Regions from separate parts of the Desulfovibrio intestinalis genome, predicted to be linked through region 3. Evidence: predicted binding sites of a transcription regulator. Region 3 holds the regulator's gene; each other region holds the start of a gene.
The links. Region 3 encodes sigma-54, which starts transcription at its own class of promoters, with help from an activator protein. Its sites were predicted from a motif close to CTGGCACGGNNNNTGCTT; they were not measured.
Positions count from the first base shown of each region.

Region 1: flgB (flagellar basal body rod protein FlgB) is a predicted target of sigma-54. The motif match lies at 2,997-3,014, and genes of this name have one in related genera.
Region 2: speB (agmatinase) is a predicted target of sigma-54. The motif match lies at 1,188-1,205, and genes of this name have one in related genera.
Region 4: fliR (flagellar biosynthetic protein FliR) is a predicted target of sigma-54. The motif match lies at 3,093-3,110, and genes of this name have one in related genera.

Region 1 is NZ_JACHGO010000002.1:449,791-454,491, reverse strand. It holds gene fliF (flagellar basal-body MS-ring/collar protein FliF) at 1-1,201, opposite strand, end outside; gene fliE (flagellar hook-basal body complex protein FliE) at 1,475-1,921, opposite strand; gene flgC (flagellar basal body rod protein FlgC) at 1,984-2,421, opposite strand; gene flgB (flagellar basal body rod protein FlgB) at 2,544-2,957, opposite strand; gene HNQ38_RS04765 (3'-5' exonuclease) at 3,156-3,686, opposite strand; gene HNQ38_RS04760 (hypothetical protein) at 3,689-4,117, opposite strand; gene HNQ38_RS04755 (thermonuclease family protein) at 4,132-4,617, opposite strand.
Region 2 is NZ_JACHGO010000006.1:133,232-137,932, forward strand. It holds gene HNQ38_RS10480 (hypothetical protein) at 222-755, shown strand; gene speB (agmatinase) at 1,316-2,200, shown strand; gene panB (3-methyl-2-oxobutanoate hydroxymethyltransferase) at 2,270-3,103, shown strand; gene HNQ38_RS10495 (Dyp-type peroxidase) at 3,314-4,246, opposite strand; gene HNQ38_RS10500 (DEAD/DEAH box helicase) at 4,418-4,701, opposite strand, start outside.
Region 3 is NZ_JACHGO010000005.1:97,478-102,178, reverse strand. It holds gene pyrG (CTP synthase) at 1-1,273, shown strand, start outside; gene rpoN (RNA polymerase factor sigma-54) at 1,522-2,946, shown strand; gene hpf (ribosome hibernation-promoting factor, HPF/YfiA family) at 3,101-3,640, shown strand; gene rapZ (RNase adapter RapZ) at 3,695-4,624, shown strand; gene HNQ38_RS08850 (PTS sugar transporter subunit IIA) at 4,659-4,701, shown strand, end outside.
Region 4 is NZ_JACHGO010000004.1:246,860-251,560, forward strand. It holds partial or broken gene HNQ38_RS07865 (efflux RND transporter permease subunit) at 1-1,166, shown strand, start outside; gene HNQ38_RS07870 (MFS transporter) at 1,378-2,949, shown strand; gene fliR (flagellar biosynthetic protein FliR) at 3,299-4,090, shown strand; gene HNQ38_RS07880 (TylF/MycF/NovP-related O-methyltransferase) at 4,093-4,701, opposite strand, start outside.

The DNA of each region.
Region 1 (4,701 bases), on a different contig from region 3:
GACCCGTATCCAGCCCCACAGCATTATGTACAAGCTGGCGCACCTGTTCAAGCTCTTCGCTCTTGCGGGGCATGAAGCTCCATATGCCATCCGTCTTTACATACGTGCCATCTATGAGGACTGCAACAGTCAAACGGCGTAATTCACCCACATTTGAAACAATCTGCTGCTCTTCTTTGTTGATTTCATAGTTGGTAGTGCGCGATTCGCGCGTACCGCTCTGGTCAGAAACCGAGCCAGTAATGCCGTCGCCTCGAAAATTTACATCCGGTGAACCTGCTTCAAGATTGGCGCGGCCCTGCTGCGTTTCTTCCTGGCGGTATTCACTGCGCACCGCTGTTTTTTCAGGGTCAAAAAGTTCACGGCGTATGGTTTTCTGACTGAAATCCATATCGGCGTTGACCTTGGCAATCACGCGGCCAGGACCAAAAAGGGGTTGCAGCATCTCTTCAATGCGGCGTTCAAGATTGCGCTGCACTGTCTGGCGATATTCCATCTGGGTAGTGGTTATACCCGCCAGGCTGTCTTCTTCCGGCTGGTAAAGAACCTTGCCGCTGGTGTCGGTAATGGAAACATGGCCTCTGTCCAGACCTTCCACAGACATGAGCATCATATTGAGAATGGCGTTGATTTCTTTCTGATCAATCTTGATATTGGCCCGGATAAGCTTGAGGACCACTGAAGCTGAAGGAGATTGGCGTTCTTCAACAAAGAGGCTGCGACGCGGAATGACCAGATGCACACGGGCGCTTTCCACACTGGGGAACTCGCTGATGGTACGGGCCAGTTCGCCCTGGAGGGCGCGGGTGTAGTTGATCTTCTGTACGAAGTCAGTCTGGCCTACTTTGATTTTGTCAAAAATTTCAAAGCCAATGCCCTGCCCCACCAGACCGCCTTCGCCCGCGATCTTGATGCGCTGGTCGTAAACAATTTCCTGCGGCACAAGGATGGTCGCGCCGTTGTCGGCAATCCGGTAGGCCACCTTGTCGCCCTGCAGCGCTTTGACGACCACACTGGCGTCTTCCGGGCCAAGGTTGGAGTAAAGAACACGGTATTCAGGGCGGCTCAACCAGATGGAGAGGCCAATGACAGCAGCCAGCAGGCCTACAGCCCCGCCAACGGAAGCAATGCGTTGCAGTGGGCTCATTTTGGCCCATATCGCCGTGAAGGAATTGACGAATTGTTGAATGAATGCAGGCATGGTCCGCTCCTGTGCGCGCAAGCGCTGGTTTTCCGACGCCAAGGCCGGGCTCTCTTACCACTAGCAAGAGCCATGCCACTATATAGTGTATGAATTTTGGCAGGTTACTATTGAGCCCACTGCCACTGGGCAGCACGCAGTTTGAACACTTCAACTTTGAAGAATTATTTGCGTCGGCCCCTGAAATTAACGCAAAAAAACCTCTCCCCAACGGCAAAGCCGCATGGAGAGAGGTCGTTCAGGAGCGTGATCAGAAGATGTGATGCGTTAAGGCTAAAACTGCATTTTTGAAATTTCTTTATAGGCTTCCAGCACCTTGCCGCGCACAGCGGTAGTAAGCTTCATAGCAAGACTGGATTTCTGCATGGTGATCATGAGTTCCTGCACATTCTGGGTGCGGCCAGAAGCGAACTCGTTGATGGCGTGGTCTTTCACGCTTTGCAGCTGATTGACTTTATTAAGAGAGTCTTTGAGCGTGCCCGTGAAGCTGCTTTCCGGCGTCACCGGGGTGGAGGCGGTGCCAGGAAACTGCATCTTGTCCACCTGAGCGCCGAAGTTTTCGCCAGTATCAACCTGGCTGCGTGCAAGGCTCTGGTCCAGCGTGCGGGAAAAAAGCGTTTGCCCGCTTACTGCCGAACCCTGCTGCAAACTGCCGGACACCTTGCTGAAATGCTGCATGGCTTCACTATACGCGCGCATGCCTGTTGCCTGAATGCTCATGGTATTCTCCTGACTCCGCTCACTGATTCCGCACGTTTTCGCGTACGAACATATTTTTATTGCTATTTGCCAATTTCAAGGGCTTTGACGTACATGCCCTTTACAGCGTCCACCGTCGTAACGTTGGCTTCAAAGTTACGCTGGGCCGTCATAAGATTGGCCATTTCTTCCACCACGTTGATGTCGGGATACATCACATAGCCTTCTGCGTTAGCGTCGGGGTTACCCGGCTCATACACGCGCTTGAAAGGACGGTTGTCCATTGTCACAGCCATAACGCGCACCCCTTGAACCGCACGGTCAAGCGCCGAACGCATATGCACGGAAAAGGGATCGTCCACGTCAGCCGTCTGCTGCACAACACTGCGCCTGCGGTAAGGGCCACCCAAAGGGGTTCGCGTGGTCTTGGCATTGGCCAAGTTCATCGAGATTGTATTGATGCGCGTACGGTCAGCCGCAAGGCCCGATGCGCTTATGTCAAATGCTGTCATGAAATCCATGACGTCCTCCTGATACTCGAAGATCCGTGAAGGCCACCTGCGCTGTTTTTGGGGTCAACAGTTACCTGTCACCTCCAGCAAAACAGCCGGTAATTCGCTGATCATTATCTGATCTGCGTTTCTTAAACCTGCTTGCCGTCTTGTATGACGGTATGCATGCCTTCAAAAGTCTTGGTCAGAATTTGGGCCAATGCGGTGAACTGTAACTGGTTCTTGGAATGCTTGGCCATTTCCTTATCAAGGTTCACGCGGTCTTCACCGTGAATAAGCCTGGGTTTGAAAGCCTCCGACCATTCAGGCCGGAAGGATTCAGGATCAAAGGCTGAAGGAATATGTTCCCCGTTGGTACGGCTCATCTGGCCTTCCATATCCTGCCCAAGGGCGGTCTGGAGTTCTTTTTCAAAACTCAGTTCACGCGGCTTGTAGTTGGGCGTGTCAATGTTGGCCAAGTTGCCCGCAATGACATTCTGCCGTTGAAGCTGCATGTTCATGACCGTGCCAACAAGGCCGACCTGGCTGCTGAACAAACTTTTCATGATGCCTCCTGCAGTCCGTATGGATTGCTGCCAAGTCAAAAGCAAAACCCATTCCAATATTTATTTATTTAATTAAAACATTATGTTAAAGTAAATTTTTTCATTCAAAAAAGTATCCGGCCTCAACGCCGCCACTTTATTGACGAGGTCAAGGCCGGATACGGCGCATACTTTTGGGGAACGAATTGTGCGATGAAGCTACAGACGCATCTGACTGTCAGTAACGCCCAATGCACGCAGGTGCAGATATATCTGGGCACAGGCAGAAGCATCTGAACCTGCATGGTGATGCTCAAGGCCTATGCCAAAATACTCGCAAACGTGATTGAGCTTCTTTGAAGGCAAGGGAAGGCTGCGCCGTGCGCCCTTCAAGGTACAGAGAAAGTGGCAGCGAGGGGCGTCGGTTCCGGCTTCACGGCAGCAGGCCTGCAATACGCGCCTGTCGAAAGAAGCGTTGTGCGCCAGCAGCGCATCAGCTCCGGTAATGAACGCTTCCATCTGCGGCCAGACTTCAATAAAGCTGGGAGCACTCTTTAACATGCTCCAGGTGAGCCCATGAATTTCTGTAAACATAACTCGCGAAGACGGCGGGCAGATAAGGCTGTAAAACTGGTCTACAACGCGCCCGTCTTCAATGCGGGCAAGGCCCACAGCGCAAGCGCTGTGGGCCGCATACCCGGAAGTTTCAAAATCTATGGCCACGCAGGGCGCGGCATGTGCAGTCTGCAAATTTACTCCACGTTCTTTTCGGCGTTACGCGCAGCTTCGGCCAGCCGGGCCATAATATAGTCACGCATACGGGCGTCATCTTCTTCAAGGTTAAAGCAGCGGGCGTCTTCGTCCATCAGGCCGCTGGGCACAAAATCGCCCTTGTCTTCGGCGTCCGTTACCATATTGTTGTAAAAGCAGACAGACAGCCAGCGGTTATCCGCTTCATCGTCAACCACATCCAGCAGTACAAAAAGCTCACGTCTGCTCTGAGCAACGTGCCGGGCGCGCAAAGAATAGCTCACGCCGGGGCGCGCCTTGAAGGTAAAACTCATACCGCTGTGCGCAGCCAGAAAATCCATATATGCCGTGAAGGCCGCTTTGGCGTTCTGAGGATCGGTTTTCCAACCATCAAGAAATTCCCTCAATTCCTGCGAACCAGTAACGTTCATATGTACTCCGTTTTTTATCTGCTCCACTGCCAGGGGGGTGTGCCAATTTTCAGGCCCCAGATCCCCCGCCTGTCCACAACAGCCTGATGTTCCTGTATCATCCAGCGGCGGCAAAAAATGGCCCGGCAGGTTTGTCGGTCTACCCAGGCCAACCCTTCGGCCACCAGCTGATAATTGACAGATGCGCCGCCAACCTGAATAAGCGCGCTTACGGTGCCAGATTCACTTTCACCTATCGGCTCTACCGTAACCTTGGTGCCGCGCGCCATAATCTCTGATAGGCGCTGACGGGCTTCCGGACCAAAAGGCTGGCTCAAGGTAGGCGCGTCGATACCATAAAAGCGCAACACGGTGTCAGCGTCTTCGCTGCCACGCGTTTTACTGACAGAAACGGTGTTGCCGTCCTCAACACTAATAACCCAGGCGTCCCAGGCAAAAGCCGGGGATATTCCCCAGAGAAGGCAAAGGATAAGGCAGAGGCCAAAAGTCCGAATCACCATACACACCCCAATGCACGACCTGAGTCTCAAAATAAACGCCTGACGCATAATGCCAATATCCATAAAACAATGCCCGTGCCGCAA
Region 2 (4,701 bases), on a different contig from region 3:
CGCTTACGCCTCCACGGCGGGCACCAGAGCATTTCAACCTTGAAACGCTCTAGCGGGGGCCGTAACAAATGTTTTCGGCCTTTGGCTGTGCCAGACTGCGTTTTGTTTTCCGGCTGAGTGCCAGCTTTGTAAGGCGCATTGCTGCAAAGTTGATTTGGTCACGTTCTGGTAGAGAATCGGGCCTGACTATACCGGGCCATCAAAAAAATTAAGGAGTTTCCATGCCTGAACCACAGAGCCAATTCCAGAGCGCTGTCGCCGCAATGATTGAATCGGTAATGTTTGAAAACTGGTTGCGCTTCTATTTTATCAGCGAAAAGCCCGAAGCCGCTCCGGTGGATGGCGAAGCGCCGCTGTTTATGGCCGTGCCGGTCAAGGGGATGGAACGCATTGCCGAGCTGTATCCTCATCTGCTGCCTCTGGCCGACGAAATGAATGGCAAGGAAGTGACGTTTGAAATGTCGCAGCGCGCCATCTGTAACTTTGTGGCCACCCATGTTGAAGGCAAAAGCATTGCCCGCGACAGCGCGGCAATGATTTTTAACAGCTCTACTTTTCAGGTGCAGATGCAGCTTTTCAACACCTGGTTACAGATGCATGAAGACCAGCTTGACCGTGGCTTCACGGAATTCGGCGCATGGCGCAAGCTGTTTGACGAATGGCGTCAGAGCCCCGGAGCCCGCGAACTGGCTGAAAAGCTGAGCCTCAGCATTCAGGGTTCGCCTGCCGCAAGCGGCAAGGAAACCGTACAGTAATCTTTGTACCCGCCGCCCATTTGCCCGAAACAGTCTTTCAGGCAAATGGGCGGCGGGTACCCCGATTCGCCTGATAATCTGCCAGTCCCTTGAAAAACTGCTGAAAATCTGTCAGTCCCCTTTGCCTGATACGTGCGCCGCACCGCGCTGCATGGGTTCCTGCTGTTGTTGGTGCGAGATTGTATGGCTGGCGCGTAAATTCTGTTGGAAGGGTAATGCCGGACTGCACGCCGTGCAGAAATGCAAACCATTTCAAATATGCCTCTGCCTAGAAGGGTGGCTTGCGGCAGAAGATAATTTTTTGTACAGCGATACCCCCGCAGCAAGGGCGCCAGCTGACGAGGTATAAGTTTTTAAACTAAACAGGATTTGTTCCTGAAATATATTTTCAATAATTACAGAATATTAAAGAGAATAATTCTTGGGTTTTATTTGGCACGGCCATTGCACAATAGAAAGTACCTTCCTTTCTTTTGCTGACAGCCTCCTCCAAATAAGACGGCCTGCCTCCCCAAGCGGGCCGTTTTATTTGGTTCATCCACGCAGTCATGAGGATAGTCATGCAGCATTTTCTTGCATCGGAATACAGCCCGGTTCGGCCAGATCAGGCCGCCTTTCATATCATTCCTGTTCCGCTGGAGCAGAGCGTTTCCTACGGCGGGGGCACAGCCCACGGCCCAGAGGCTCTGCTCACGGCCTCGCAGCAGCTTGAAGCCTGGGAATGCGGGCACACTCCTGGCGAGTCAGGTTTTTATACTGCCCCGCCTGTGGACTGTCGCGGTCCCATTGAGGCCACCCTTGACCGCATTGAGGCGGCCACTGCCCACGCCCTTTCCTGCAAGGCCATGCCCGTGCTGCTTGGCGGCGAGCACACCGTAAGCCTTGGCGCGTTGCGCGCTTTGGCAAAGCATGCCCAAAACACGGGCGAGCCCTTCGGTATTGTGCAGTTTGACGCCCATGCCGACTTGCGTGCAAGCTATGAAGGCAGCCCATACTCGCATGCCTGCGTTATGCACCGCGCGGTGGCTGACCTGGGCCTGCCGCTGGTACAGTTCGGCGTGCGCGACTTTAGCCGTGAAGAGGCCGAGGTGCGCAAGGCCCACAACGTCACGCACTACGACGCCTATTTCATGTCCCGAGTGGGCCTGCCCGAACTGCCTTTTCCCGAGGATTTTCCTCGGCGCATCTATATCACCTTTGATGTCGACGCTTTTGACGCTTCCCTTATGCCCGCCACAGGTACACCGTCACCCGGCGGCATAAACTGGCGCGAAGCCCAGTTCATTCTTGAGCGTTGCGTGGAAGGCAGGCAGGTCGTGGGCCTGGACGTGGTGGAGCTTGCGCCTATTGCGGGCCTGCACCATTGTGATTTCACGGCGGCCAAGCTGACGCATCTGCTTATGGGGCTGGCCCATAACGCCAACAATCGGCCTTGCCCGGAATAATACAGTCTGGGCTGGCGTAGCAGTTTTCCCCGGCATCTGCCCGCACGGTTTTATCAAGGAGCATTTATCATGAAGAACACTGTGGTCACATTTCGCGCTGCCAAGGGGCAAGACAAGCTTGTAGTGCTTACAGCCTATGACTACAGCACGGCCCGCGTTATGGACGCCGCCGGGGTCAATGCCCTTTTGGTGGGAGACTCGCTGGGCATGGTCATGCTGGGACACGACGATACACTCAGCGTCACAATGGACGACATGATCCGCCATTGCGCCGCCGTGGCGCGCGCTGCGGAACAGGCCCTTGTTATTTGTGACATGCCTTACATGAGCTATCACACAAGCGTGGACGAAGCCGTGCGCAATGCTGGCAGGCTGGTGTGCGAAGGCCATGCCCAGGCCGTCAAGCTTGAGGGCGGCGCGGAATTTTGCGATGTGGTCAAGGCACTTGTGCGGGCGTCCATTCCCGTCATGGGGCATCTGGGCCTCACGCCCCAGTCTGTAAACGCTTTTGGCGGCTTCAAGATGCAGGGCAAGACGCCCAGCGCAGCCCAAAAACTGCTGGACGACGCCCGCGCCCTTCAGGACGCCGGAGCCTTTGCCGTGGTGCTGGAATGCGTGCCAGCGGCTCTGGCCGCCCGTGTTACCAAGGAGCTTGCCATACCTGTCATCGGCATAGGCGCAGGCGCGGAATGTGACGGGCAGGTGCTGGTCTGGCAGGACATGACTGGCCTCAATACCCGCCCGCTGCCGCGGTTTGTCAAATACTTCGGCTCGGTGGACAAAGCCTTGCGTGACGCCATTGAGGGCTATACCCGTGAAGTACGCGCCGGAGCCTTTCCCGGTGAGGAGCATTGCTATCCCTTGCCAGAGGGTATGGAAAAAACCATCAAAAAGCTCAAATAGGTCTGCGCCGCTTCAGCTTTTCAAAGATTGCACAAACAAAAACCCCGGTATTGCCGGGGTTTTTGTTTTGTTTGGCGTGCGGTCGAATGCACCAGAAGTAAAGCTGCCAGGTATGCAGGCGAGGCCAGCACGGCTATGTGTTTGTACCGACGAACGCTGTAGCTAGCATGTATTAACTTTGAAAAAGTGCATTCTCAAACGTAATCAGCTTTAGTCTTCACCAAGTTCTTCAAGCAGATCCGCGGAAGGAACGAAAAATAACGTGCCCGTTGCCGCGGTGCTGAAATCCAGCAGCCGGTCGGTGTTGCCGATGGGCTCACCTATGAACATGTTTTCAAGCATCTTGCGCGTGGTGGAAAATTTACCGGCATAGCCGATAAAATAGGTGCCGAATTCGCCCTTGGCGGGGTTGGCGAAGGCCATATTCGCCCGCACTATTTTCAGTTCATTACCGTCTTCGTCTTCAATATTTGTAACGGCATTATGTGCGTTTTCGGGCTTTTCCTCGTCGCTGAGTTCAACATCGTTGAACTTCCGTCTGCCAATGGCTTTTTCCTGTTCTTCAGTGGAAAGGGCATTCCAGGCATTCATGTCATGCAGATACTTTTGCACAAAAGCGTAGCTGCCGCCCGCAAAATCAGCGTCATCCACGCCTATGGCGGCTGATGCCAGCCGTGCTTCATCTTCAGGGTTTTCAGTGCCGTCAACAAAACCGATTATGGCGCGCCCATCGAAATAGCGAAAGCCCTGCACCTCATCAATGGGATACACCGCACCGTGAAGCTTGGAGCTGATAATGGTCGCCGCTTCAAGGCACACGTCGAGCCGCGCCGCGCGAATATGAAGGAAAATATCACCCGGCGTGGAAACTGCGGTGTATTTGCTGCCTTTGATTTCTTTGAATACTTCAAGCTCTTTTGGCTTGCCGCGTTTCGGAAAAAGCTTGCTCCAGGCTTCAGCGCCGAAGCCCATGATGCAGCTGATTGCCGAATCTGGCAGCCGGGTGCGCATGCTTCTGGCAACAGCGGTAAAGTCGGCGCACAGGTCTTTTACTTTTGCCAGAGCTTCATCGCCGTCCTGCAAACCGAAAATCATGAAAATAGCGTGCTCGCCCGGAGTATTGGTGACGTCTTGCGGTTTCATAAAAATCCCTTTGTGGTTATGGGAAAAATATTTTGTTTATGGAAACGCAGCCAAACGAAATAACTGCGAGTTTTCAGGAGATTCTTTATCCGTGCGTTCTTAATATTAGCGCATAGTAAGTTTGAAAAAAATAGGGTCTGTTCTATTGCTGCAGTGTGCTGGCAGGCCCGGCTATCTGGCCTGCGGGGGGCGCAGATCCACAGGCACGCGCACGCGCGACCCTGCCTTGTTGGTGAACAGCAAATGGCCGTGCTCCAGACCGTAGAGGTAGAGGCGGCGGGTCAGGTCCACGTCCATGCGGCAGTAGGCAGCGATTTCGTCCATCTTGCCTTCCTTCCACCAGCGCAGGGCTTGCAGGCCGTCGGCACTCTTGGGTGCCTCAAGGGTGGCCTGCCCCAGATTGTCCAGTGAGATGCGGTAGCTCAGGCGATCTTTGATGCGCTGCAGGATGTCGA
Region 3 (4,701 bases):
AAACGTAGTTTTGTCCTTGGCAGAAGGCGACGATGCCCCTGATGTGGCCATCATTGAAATTGGCGGCACCGTTGGCGACATAGAGGGCCTGCCCTTTCTTGAAGCAATACGTCAGTTGCGTTCAGATATTGGACGCGATAACTGCCTGAACATCCACCTCACTCTGGTGCCTTACCTGCGCACTGCTGGCGAGCACAAAACCAAGCCCACCCAGCATAGTGTGAAGGAACTGCTTTCCATCGGCATCCAGCCTGACATCATTCTGTGCCGTTGCGAACAAAGTATCCCTGAAGAGCTGCGCCGCAAGATCGCCCTGTTCTGCAACGTGGACCAGGATGCCGTATTCTCTTCGGTAGACGTGAACAACATCTACGAAGTTCCTCTGAAGTTCTATGAGGAAGGCTTTGATCAAAAAGTAGCCATCATGCTGCGTTTGCCAGCTCGCAATGCCCACCTTGAAGCCTGGGAAAAACTCGTTAGCGACTGCGCCGACCCCAAGGGCAAGGTTACCATCGCCATTGTGGGTAAGTATGTGGACTTGAAGGAAGCTTACAAAAGCTTGCATGAAGCCCTGATCCACGGCGGCGTGGCCAACCGCGTTCAGGTGAACCTGCGTTACGTCAATTCCGAAAACGTGGATGCCGACAATGCGGCAGAGCACTTCAAGGGCTGTGACGGCATTCTGGTGCCTGGCGGCTTTGGCTACCGCGGTGTTGAGGGCAAGATCACGGCTATTCGCTACGCCCGCGAGAAAAAGATACCCTTCTTCGGCATCTGCCTGGGCATGCAATGTGCGGTCATCGAATTTGCCCGCCACGTTGCCGAAATGGCTGATGCCAACTCTGAAGAATTTGACCATCGTTCCAAGCATAAGGTCATTTACCTTATGACAGAATGGTACGACTTCCGCACAAAGAACGTTGAAAAACGCGATGCCGGAAGCGACAAGGGCGGCACCATGCGCCTGGGTTCTTATCCTTGCAAGGTTTTGCCCAATTCTAAGGCTCTGGATGCATACAAGAAAGAACTGGTGGAAGAACGTCACCGTCATCGCTATGAATTCAACAATGAATTCAAAGAAGCTCTGGCAGAAAAGGGCATGGTTTTTAGCGGCACTTCACCGGATGGAACGCTGGTGGAAATTGTTGAACTGCCTGACCATCCGTGGTTCCTTGGTTGTCAGTTCCACCCCGAATTCAAATCCAGGCCTATGGATGCCCACCCCCTCTTCCGCGAATTTATTGGTGCTGCTAAAAAACACGCCAAGGTTTAACGCCTGAGGGTTTAAAGACATCTCATAGAAAATGAAAAAGGGAGGGCCAACCTCCCTTTTTCATTTTTTGCCCCGATTGGCATCCGTGAAGCCAACACCCTGAAAACAATGGGGCAAAGCTTGTTTCAAGGCACTTCAAACCATGTTTTTGCTCTCGCAACCTCTGGCTATTGCATAATTTTTGCCACTATGGCACACTACTTGTAAATAAAAAACTTTCCTGAGGACATTCAAGGCGGAACTGGCTCATGGCACTGGAACTTCGACAGCAACTCAAACTGGCTCAGCAGCTGGTGATGACCCCGCAATTGCAGCAAGCCATCAAGCTGCTCCAGCTCTCGCGCATGGAGCTTCTGGAGACTGTGCAGCAAGAAATGCTGGACAACCCATTTCTGGAAGAATCCCAGGGCGATGACGGCTCAGCTGAACCAGCTGAAGACCGACGGGAAAAGGCCACTGAAGAAGTATACGACCAGGATTTGGCCAAGGACGCCGACTGGGAAGACTATCTTGGCGAATTCGCCAGCACTCCCCGCCTTGTGCAGCCTCGTGAATTTGAAGTTGCTGAAGACATTTCTCCTCTAGAGGCGCGCTACTCAGCCAAACCGACCCTTGAAGGGCACCTGCTTTGGCAACTGCGCCTTTCTTCGCTCTCTGACGCGCAAAAAGATATTGGCGAAGTCATTATTGGCAATCTTTCTTCCGCAGGCTATCTGCACGCCAGCATAGATGAAATTGCACAGATGACCGAGTCGGACCCTTCTGACGTTTTGACAGTGCTTGAAAAAGTGCAGCTGTTTGATCCCGTGGGCGTTGCAGCGCGTGACGCGCGTGAATGCCTGCTGGTGCAAATAAAAAGCCTGAAATACGACCGCGATCCCATACTGCTTGAACTGATACGCTCTCACCTGGAAGACCTTGAAGGCAAGCGCTATAAGCCGTTGCTGCGTAAATTCAAACTGGATATGGAGGAACTCAAGGAGTATCTGGATATTATTCAAAGTCTTGACCCCCTTCCAGGGGCCAGCTTTGGAGGCGGAGAGCCAACCTACGTCAGCCCAGACGTCTTTGTGTACAAGATGGGTGACGAATTTGTCATACTGCTCAACGAAGATGGCTTGCCACAACTGCAGCTTTCCAACATGAACCAAATGGACATGAAGGGAGCCTCAGACAAAGAAAAGGAATACTGTACGGAAAAGATGCGCTCGGCCAGCTGGCTCATCAAGAGTCTTTATCAGCGCCAACGCACTCTGTACAAGGTAATGGAAAGCATTGTCAGGCATCAGCAAGCTTTTTTTGAAGTTGGTGTATCGCGCCTTGCTCCTCTCATCCTCAAGGACATTGCAGACGACATCAGTATGCATGAGTCGACTGTCAGCAGAATTACGACCAACAAATATGTGGCCACGCCCCACGGTATTTTTGAGCTGAAATTTTTCTTCAATAGCGGTTTGGAGCTGGATGACGGAAGTCAGGTGGGTTCCGAAAGTGTCAAGGCGCTTATAAAAAAATTCATCGCCGATGAAGACACCAAGTCTCCCCTGAGCGATGAACGCATTGGCGAAATGCTGAAGGACCACCTCAAGGTCAACATCGCACGGCGTACTGTGGCAAAGTACCGCACCGCTCTTGATATTCCGTCCTCTTCCAGACGAAAGGAACATTTTTAGTTTTTTGATCGCCTGTGGCAGAAGCTGAATCAGACTGCCCACGAAGGAAAGACAAAAATTGCGAAAAACCGGGCCTTTTGCCGGATTTTCACCGTCCCTCAAGGGCGGGTTCCTGGTTCTCCGCATGGAGAACTGCCATAATAAGGAGGATTATATGAACATCTCTTTCGCCTTCAAAAACTTTGAAGCCTCCGACCACCTTAAGAAATATGCCCGCCGCCGCATTGAAAAGCTGGGGCGGTTTTTTGGCAAATCTTCCGGTCTTGAAGTAAGTGTTGTGTTGACTGTGGACAAATTCCGCCACCGTTGCGAGGTTACTGTCGTCGGTGAAGGACTGCATATCAATGCCACAGAACAAACCTCAGACATGTATGCCGCTATTGACCTTGTGACCGACAAGGTTGAAGCGCAGATCAAGCGTCAGGTTTCGCGAGTGAAGACGCAGCGCCGCAAGGCACGCAGTGCTGATGTGGATGTCTTCACCTACAACATTGACGCAGAAACTGATGTTGCACTGCCTGTGGAAGGCACAGATCGTCTGGCAACCAAGCCGCTGCACCTTGATGAGGCGCTTATGCAGCTTGACTCCATTGGCAGCGAGTTTCTGGTCTTCTTTAACGCAGAAAATGGCCGCATCAATGTGGTATACCGCACGCGCACAAGCAGCTACGCGCTGATTGACCCCGTCTTATAACTACTCCTGATTCCCGGCTGCCAATCAGGCAGCCGGGAAATTAGCGGGGGATTCATGAACACCACAAAACAACAGCCCGAAGAGTCTGCAGCTGAAATCTGTGCAGCTGAGCAGCCCGTGGCCGTGTGCATAGTAACCGGCCTTTCCGGAGCGGGTAAAAGCACGGCTCTAAAAGTTTTTGAAGATATGGGCCATTTTGTGGTGGATGGGTTGCCAGCGAGCTTGGCTCCTGAAATGGTCGCCATGATGGCTCGCCCCTCCATGAGCCACTTCAAGGGCATTGCCCTTGGCATGGATCTGCGGCAGAGCAATTTTCTGGATGAGATTAACGAGGCATTGTCTGACCTTACGGCCAAAAATGTCCGTCCCATGCTTCTTTTTCTGGAATGCGACGTTCAGGAGCTTCTGCGGCGCTACGCGACAACCCGCCGCCCTCACCCGCTTGAACGTGAGGGGCTGGGCCTTGAAACCGCCCTGCTTTCCGAGCGCAACAGCTTGCGCCCTCTGCGGGAGATGGCCGACCTTGTCGTTGACACATCACGCTTTTCCATTCACGACCTGCGGCGTGCCATTCAGAAGCGCTGGAGCGACAGCAAAAGCAAGCTCCGCGCCATCAAGGTCAACGTAATTTCTTTTGGTTTCAAATACGGTGTCCCGCGCGAAGCCGACTTTGTATTTGACCTGCGCTTTCTCAGCAATCCGTACTTTGTAGAAGAACTGCGCCCGCAATGCGGCAAAGACAAGGCTGTTGCGCAATACGTTTTCAATCAGCCGCACGCACGCGAATTTCGCGCCAAGCTTATGGATTTGCTTTTGTTCATGCTGCCGCTTATGGAAGCTGAAGGCCGTTACCGCGTCACCATTGCTGTTGGATGCACTGGGGGACGCCACCGTTCAGTGGCCATGGCCGAAGAAATTTTGCAGGCATTAAAACAGGCTGACTATCCAACAACTCTGGAACACCGACATCTTGAACTTGGCTAAAAAAGCTGGCAGGCTTTGAGTCGAGAGGAATGCCATGACGGACGAAAACAAGAAGACACAGGTGGGTATCATCATCG
Region 4 (4,701 bases), on a different contig from region 3:
GCCCGCTTTGCAGCTACCCCTGAAGCCCAGCTTTTCGTCATGGCCCCCCTGCGGTTATGGAGCTTGGCAATTCATCCGGCTTCAATATGGAACTGATGGACCGTGGCGCCAGAGGACACGAAGCGCTTATGTCCGCCAAGGACGCCCTTTTGCAAAACGCGATGAAGCAGAAAGCCCTCGCCTACGCCCGGTACAGCGGTCTTGATGATTCAGAGCAATACCGGCTGCTTGTCGATAGTGACAAGGCAGGAGCACAGGGGCTGGACATGGCCGTGGTCAACGGAGCCATAGGCGCATACTGGGGCGGAGAATACATCAACGACTTTGTGGACAAGGGCCGCACCAAGAAGGTCTATCTTCAGGCAGAGGCAGGATTCCGCTCCAGCGCGGAGGATTTTTACCGCTACTATGTGCGCAACAGCGCGGGTGAAATGGTGCCTTTTGCCAGTTTTCTCGGTGTGGAATCCATCACGGCTTCCCCCAAACTTACCCGCTACCAAGGTGTGCCTTCAGTGAAAATTGAAGGTGAGGCCGCACCGGGGCAAAGCTCCGGTCAGGCCATGAAGGCTATGGAAGCCAGCGCCAAAGCTCTGCCCCCGGGCTTCGACTTTGCCTGGACAGGCCTTTCCTACCAGGAACTGCTGTCCGGCAACCAGGCTCCCATGCTCTACGCCATTTCACTGCTGGTGGTGTTTCTCAGTCTGGCAGCCCTGTACGAAAGCTGGAGCATACCCGTATCCGTTTTGCTGGCCGTGCCTACGGGCCTTGTGGGCGCTCTTGCCGGGGCTTGGCTGCGCGGACTGAATAATGATATCTACTTTCAAATCGCTGTGCTGACCATTGTGGGCCTGTCAGCCAAAAACTCCATTTTGATTGTGGAGTTTGCCCGCGCCCAGCACAGGGCTGGCAAAAGTCTGGCCGCTGCAGCCATTGAGGCATCCCGGCTGCGGCTGCGGCCCATCATAATGACATCCCTGTGTTTTATTCTCGGTGTCATTCCTCTGGCCCTGAGCAGCGGAGCCGGGTCAGGAGCGCAAAATGCCCTGGGTACTGTGGTGATGGCAGGAATGCTCACCGCGACGGCCCTTGGCGTTTACTTTACGCCACTGTTCTTTGTGCTGGTTGTGAATATATTTCGCAAACCGCGCAGCAAAGGCGGTAAGTAGCAATACTGCTGGAAAATACGGCAAAAAACATCGGCACGCCACGCAAGCCGTAATGACTGTGGCGTGACGGTATTTCAAAGCAAGCATTCACCGGGAGCGTGATCCCGGTGAATGCTTGCTGCATCACGAAGGGCGGCCCGGTCTGCCCACTGCCACGCATTATGACGCAAAAACAATGCTGGCTGTAACAAACGCATCCTATGATTTTTTTATGAGCACAGACAATCCGAATACACACAGTGCGCCCCCACAGGGCGCTCCTGTTCAAAAGCGCCTTTCCAAGGGCGCACGCTGGCGGGTGCTTATTGCCGTTATGGTGGCATGGTTGCCCATTGCCACGGACATGACCATCCTGCATATCGCCGTGCCGTCGTTGACGCTTTCGCTACAGGCCACGGGCACGGAAATACTCTGGATTATTGACATCTACCCGCTGATTATTGCCAGCCTGCTGGTGCCAATGGGCACGCAGGGCGACCGCATCGGCCCGCGCAAACTGCTCTTGGTCGGGCTGCTCATCTTTATGGCCGCTTCGCTGGCAGCGGCCTTTTCGCCAACGGCCAAAAGCCTGATTATGGCCAGGGGCCTGCTTGCCGTGGGCGGAGCCATGATAATACCCAGTGTGCTGGCCATCATACGGATTACATTTGACGACTGGAAAGAACGGGCCATGGCCCTGGGCATCTGGGGTACGGTAAGTACCGTGGCCGCCGCCATGGGCCCTCTGGCGGGCGGCCTTTTGCTTGAGCATTTCTGGTGGGGATCTGTTTTTCTTATCAATGTGCCGATCATTCTGATTATCCTGCCCCTGGCTGCCCACCTGCTGCCCAAGCCCCAAATCAAGGCCAAAGGCACATGGCCCATCGGGCAGGCTCTGACACTGGCCGCGGGCCTTATGGCGACGGTGTATGCCATTAAGGCCGTTTTCAAACAGGGCTCTTCAATGCTGCTTTGCGGCGGCGTGCTGGCTTGCGGTATTTTTTTGCTGGCATTGTTCATACGCAAGCAGCTGACTGCGCGCGCGCCCATGCTTGACCTTGGCCTGTTCCGCATGCCTGCCATCCGCGTGGGACTCGTGACAGCCCTTATTGTTTCAGGCGCGCTGGCTGGCGTGGAGCTTACCATTGCCCAGGAGTTGCAGTTTGTTCTCGGGCGCACGCCCTTGCAGGCTGGCATTTTCATGCTGCCCATCATGGCGGCTTCTGCCGTTGGCGGCCCTTTGGCCGGAAAACTGGTCGTTTGGGGTGGGCTGCGGAGCGTCTGTACACTGTCGCTGCTGGCTGCCGGAGCCAGCCTCGCCGGGCTGGGTTTTGCGAGCTTTCATGACGCTGGCTGGCTGGTGTTCTCGTGCATGGTCATTTTGGGGCTTTCACTCAGCATTGGTTTGACGGCCTCATCCATTGCCATCATGGGCAGCGTGCCGCCGGAAAAAGGCGGGGCAGCAGGATCCATTGAAGCTCTGGGTTATGATCTGGGCGCGGGCTTGGGCATCACGGGCTTTGGGGTTCTGCTGTCAGTAAACTACAGCGCGGCCTTGCGTTTGCCGGAATACATACGCCAGAGCCTGCCGCACAGTGTCGTGGATTCTATCAGCGATACGATGGTTGCCGCGGAGCTGGCTGGTGGAGAAAAAGGCAAAGCCATTGCCGAGGCCGGACAAATGGCCTTTTCCTCCGCACACAGCACAGTGCTGCTGTCTGCGGCGCTTCTGGTATTTCTTTTGGGCTTGTGGGTTTTCAACGGATTACGCCACTATAACCCAAAGGAACAAAGTAAAGGCTGATCCGGCAAGGGATGTCCTGTCGCCAAGCACACTGGCAAGACAATCCATGCAGAATCACGTTGACTGGAACCAGGCAGGCCGAGCTGATTTGACGAGAATGTATCAGGTAAAAACTGACGCTGCAAAAGCTGAACTGCCCAGAGCTGGTATGGTAAAAGCTTGTCTGCAAAAGTTGTTCTGAAAAAATACCGTGGCAAGGCCCTTCCTGCCGTAAATTCACAGGTAAAATTGTCCTCCTCCAAAGCCCTGCCCCCAGCGGGGCTGACAAGCCGCAGCGCGTCACCCTTCTGACGCGCTGCGGCGCAAAAAGACTGCATTTTTTGGCAACCATTTTGCAATCCCCTCCGGCATGGACGTGTTCAACTACAACCAGGCTGAGATTTTAAGTCTCATACTTACCATGATGCGGGTAAGTATTGTCATGTTCATGCTGCCTGTGTTTTCCACCAACAATATCCCCGTACAGGTCAAAGCCGCCATAACCCTGGTGTTCACGCTGGGCGTATGGCCGCATCTCGCCCTGCCGGGCAGCCAGATGCCTGCCCATCCCTTCGACATGGTAATCATGATTCTGGGCGAGGCGGTGCTGGGGCTGGTGCTGGGCATGGCCGTCAATTTTCTGTTTATGGGCATTCAGGCGGGTGGTGAACTTCTGGGCTTTCAGATGGGCTTCACCATGATAAATTTTGCCGACCCGCTCACCGGCAACCAGACGGGCATAACGGCGTTTTTTCTCTGGATGGTTTCTCTGCTGACCTTTCTGGCGCTGGACGGCCACCTGTACATGATCAAGGGCTTTGCCGAATCCTTCAAGCTGATACCGCCGGGGGGGCTTTTCATCGGCTCCAACATCATGTGGCAGATACTGCACCTGGCTTCGCAGATGTTTGTATTGGCCCTGCAAATTGCGGCTCCGGTAATGGTGGCGCTTTTTATGGTGGAAGTGGCCCTGGGCCTGGTAGCCCGCACCTCGCCGCAGATACACATTATGGAATTCGGCTTTCCGGCCAAGATTGGCGTGGGATTTTTCTTTGTGGGTCTGCTGCTGGTCATTATGGCTGACCATGTGGAAACCTTTATTCTGGGACTGGACGGCCTATTCACCAACCTGCTGCGGTCTATGAGCCCTCTGTATCAGTAGCGTTAAAAACCCTGTTCCAGTCCAAGCCGGAAGACCATATGCGGATAAACCTGCTCCGCATGCAACTTGTCCCTATGGTACAGCAGCTCTTCAACAGCGGCCATGGCCCCCTGGCAAGAGGCTGCCAAAGGATCGTCAAAAACCACATATCCGCCAGCAACCATTCGGTCTTTCACGCTCTCATATGAGTAGGCAACGGCGTCGTAGATATCACAGTCAATATGTGCCAGGGCAAAAGACAGTTTTTCCTGAAACAGCGTCGGGACTGTGTTTTCAAACAATCCTTTGACCAATATCAAGTTATCCAGACCGAGCATCTCTTTCCGCCTAAGCATTTCCCCCATCAAGTTATCTTCCTTGAAATCCCCTTGTTTGTGGTAATCTTGCGCGCTCTCGGTCAGGGGCATGCCCTCAAAGGTGTCCAGCGCGTATACGCGCCTGCGGCTTTTTGTAAATTTGAGCAGGTAGGCCATAAACAGGGCCATCCCTCCCCGAAAGGTACCAAATTCAATAATATCTCCTTGTGCATCCAGCTTCGGCAGGTAGTACTTAAGAAGAATAAACATATTCAAAAATCGCTCTCTGGTGACAAGAGAAAGCCCATGCGCTGC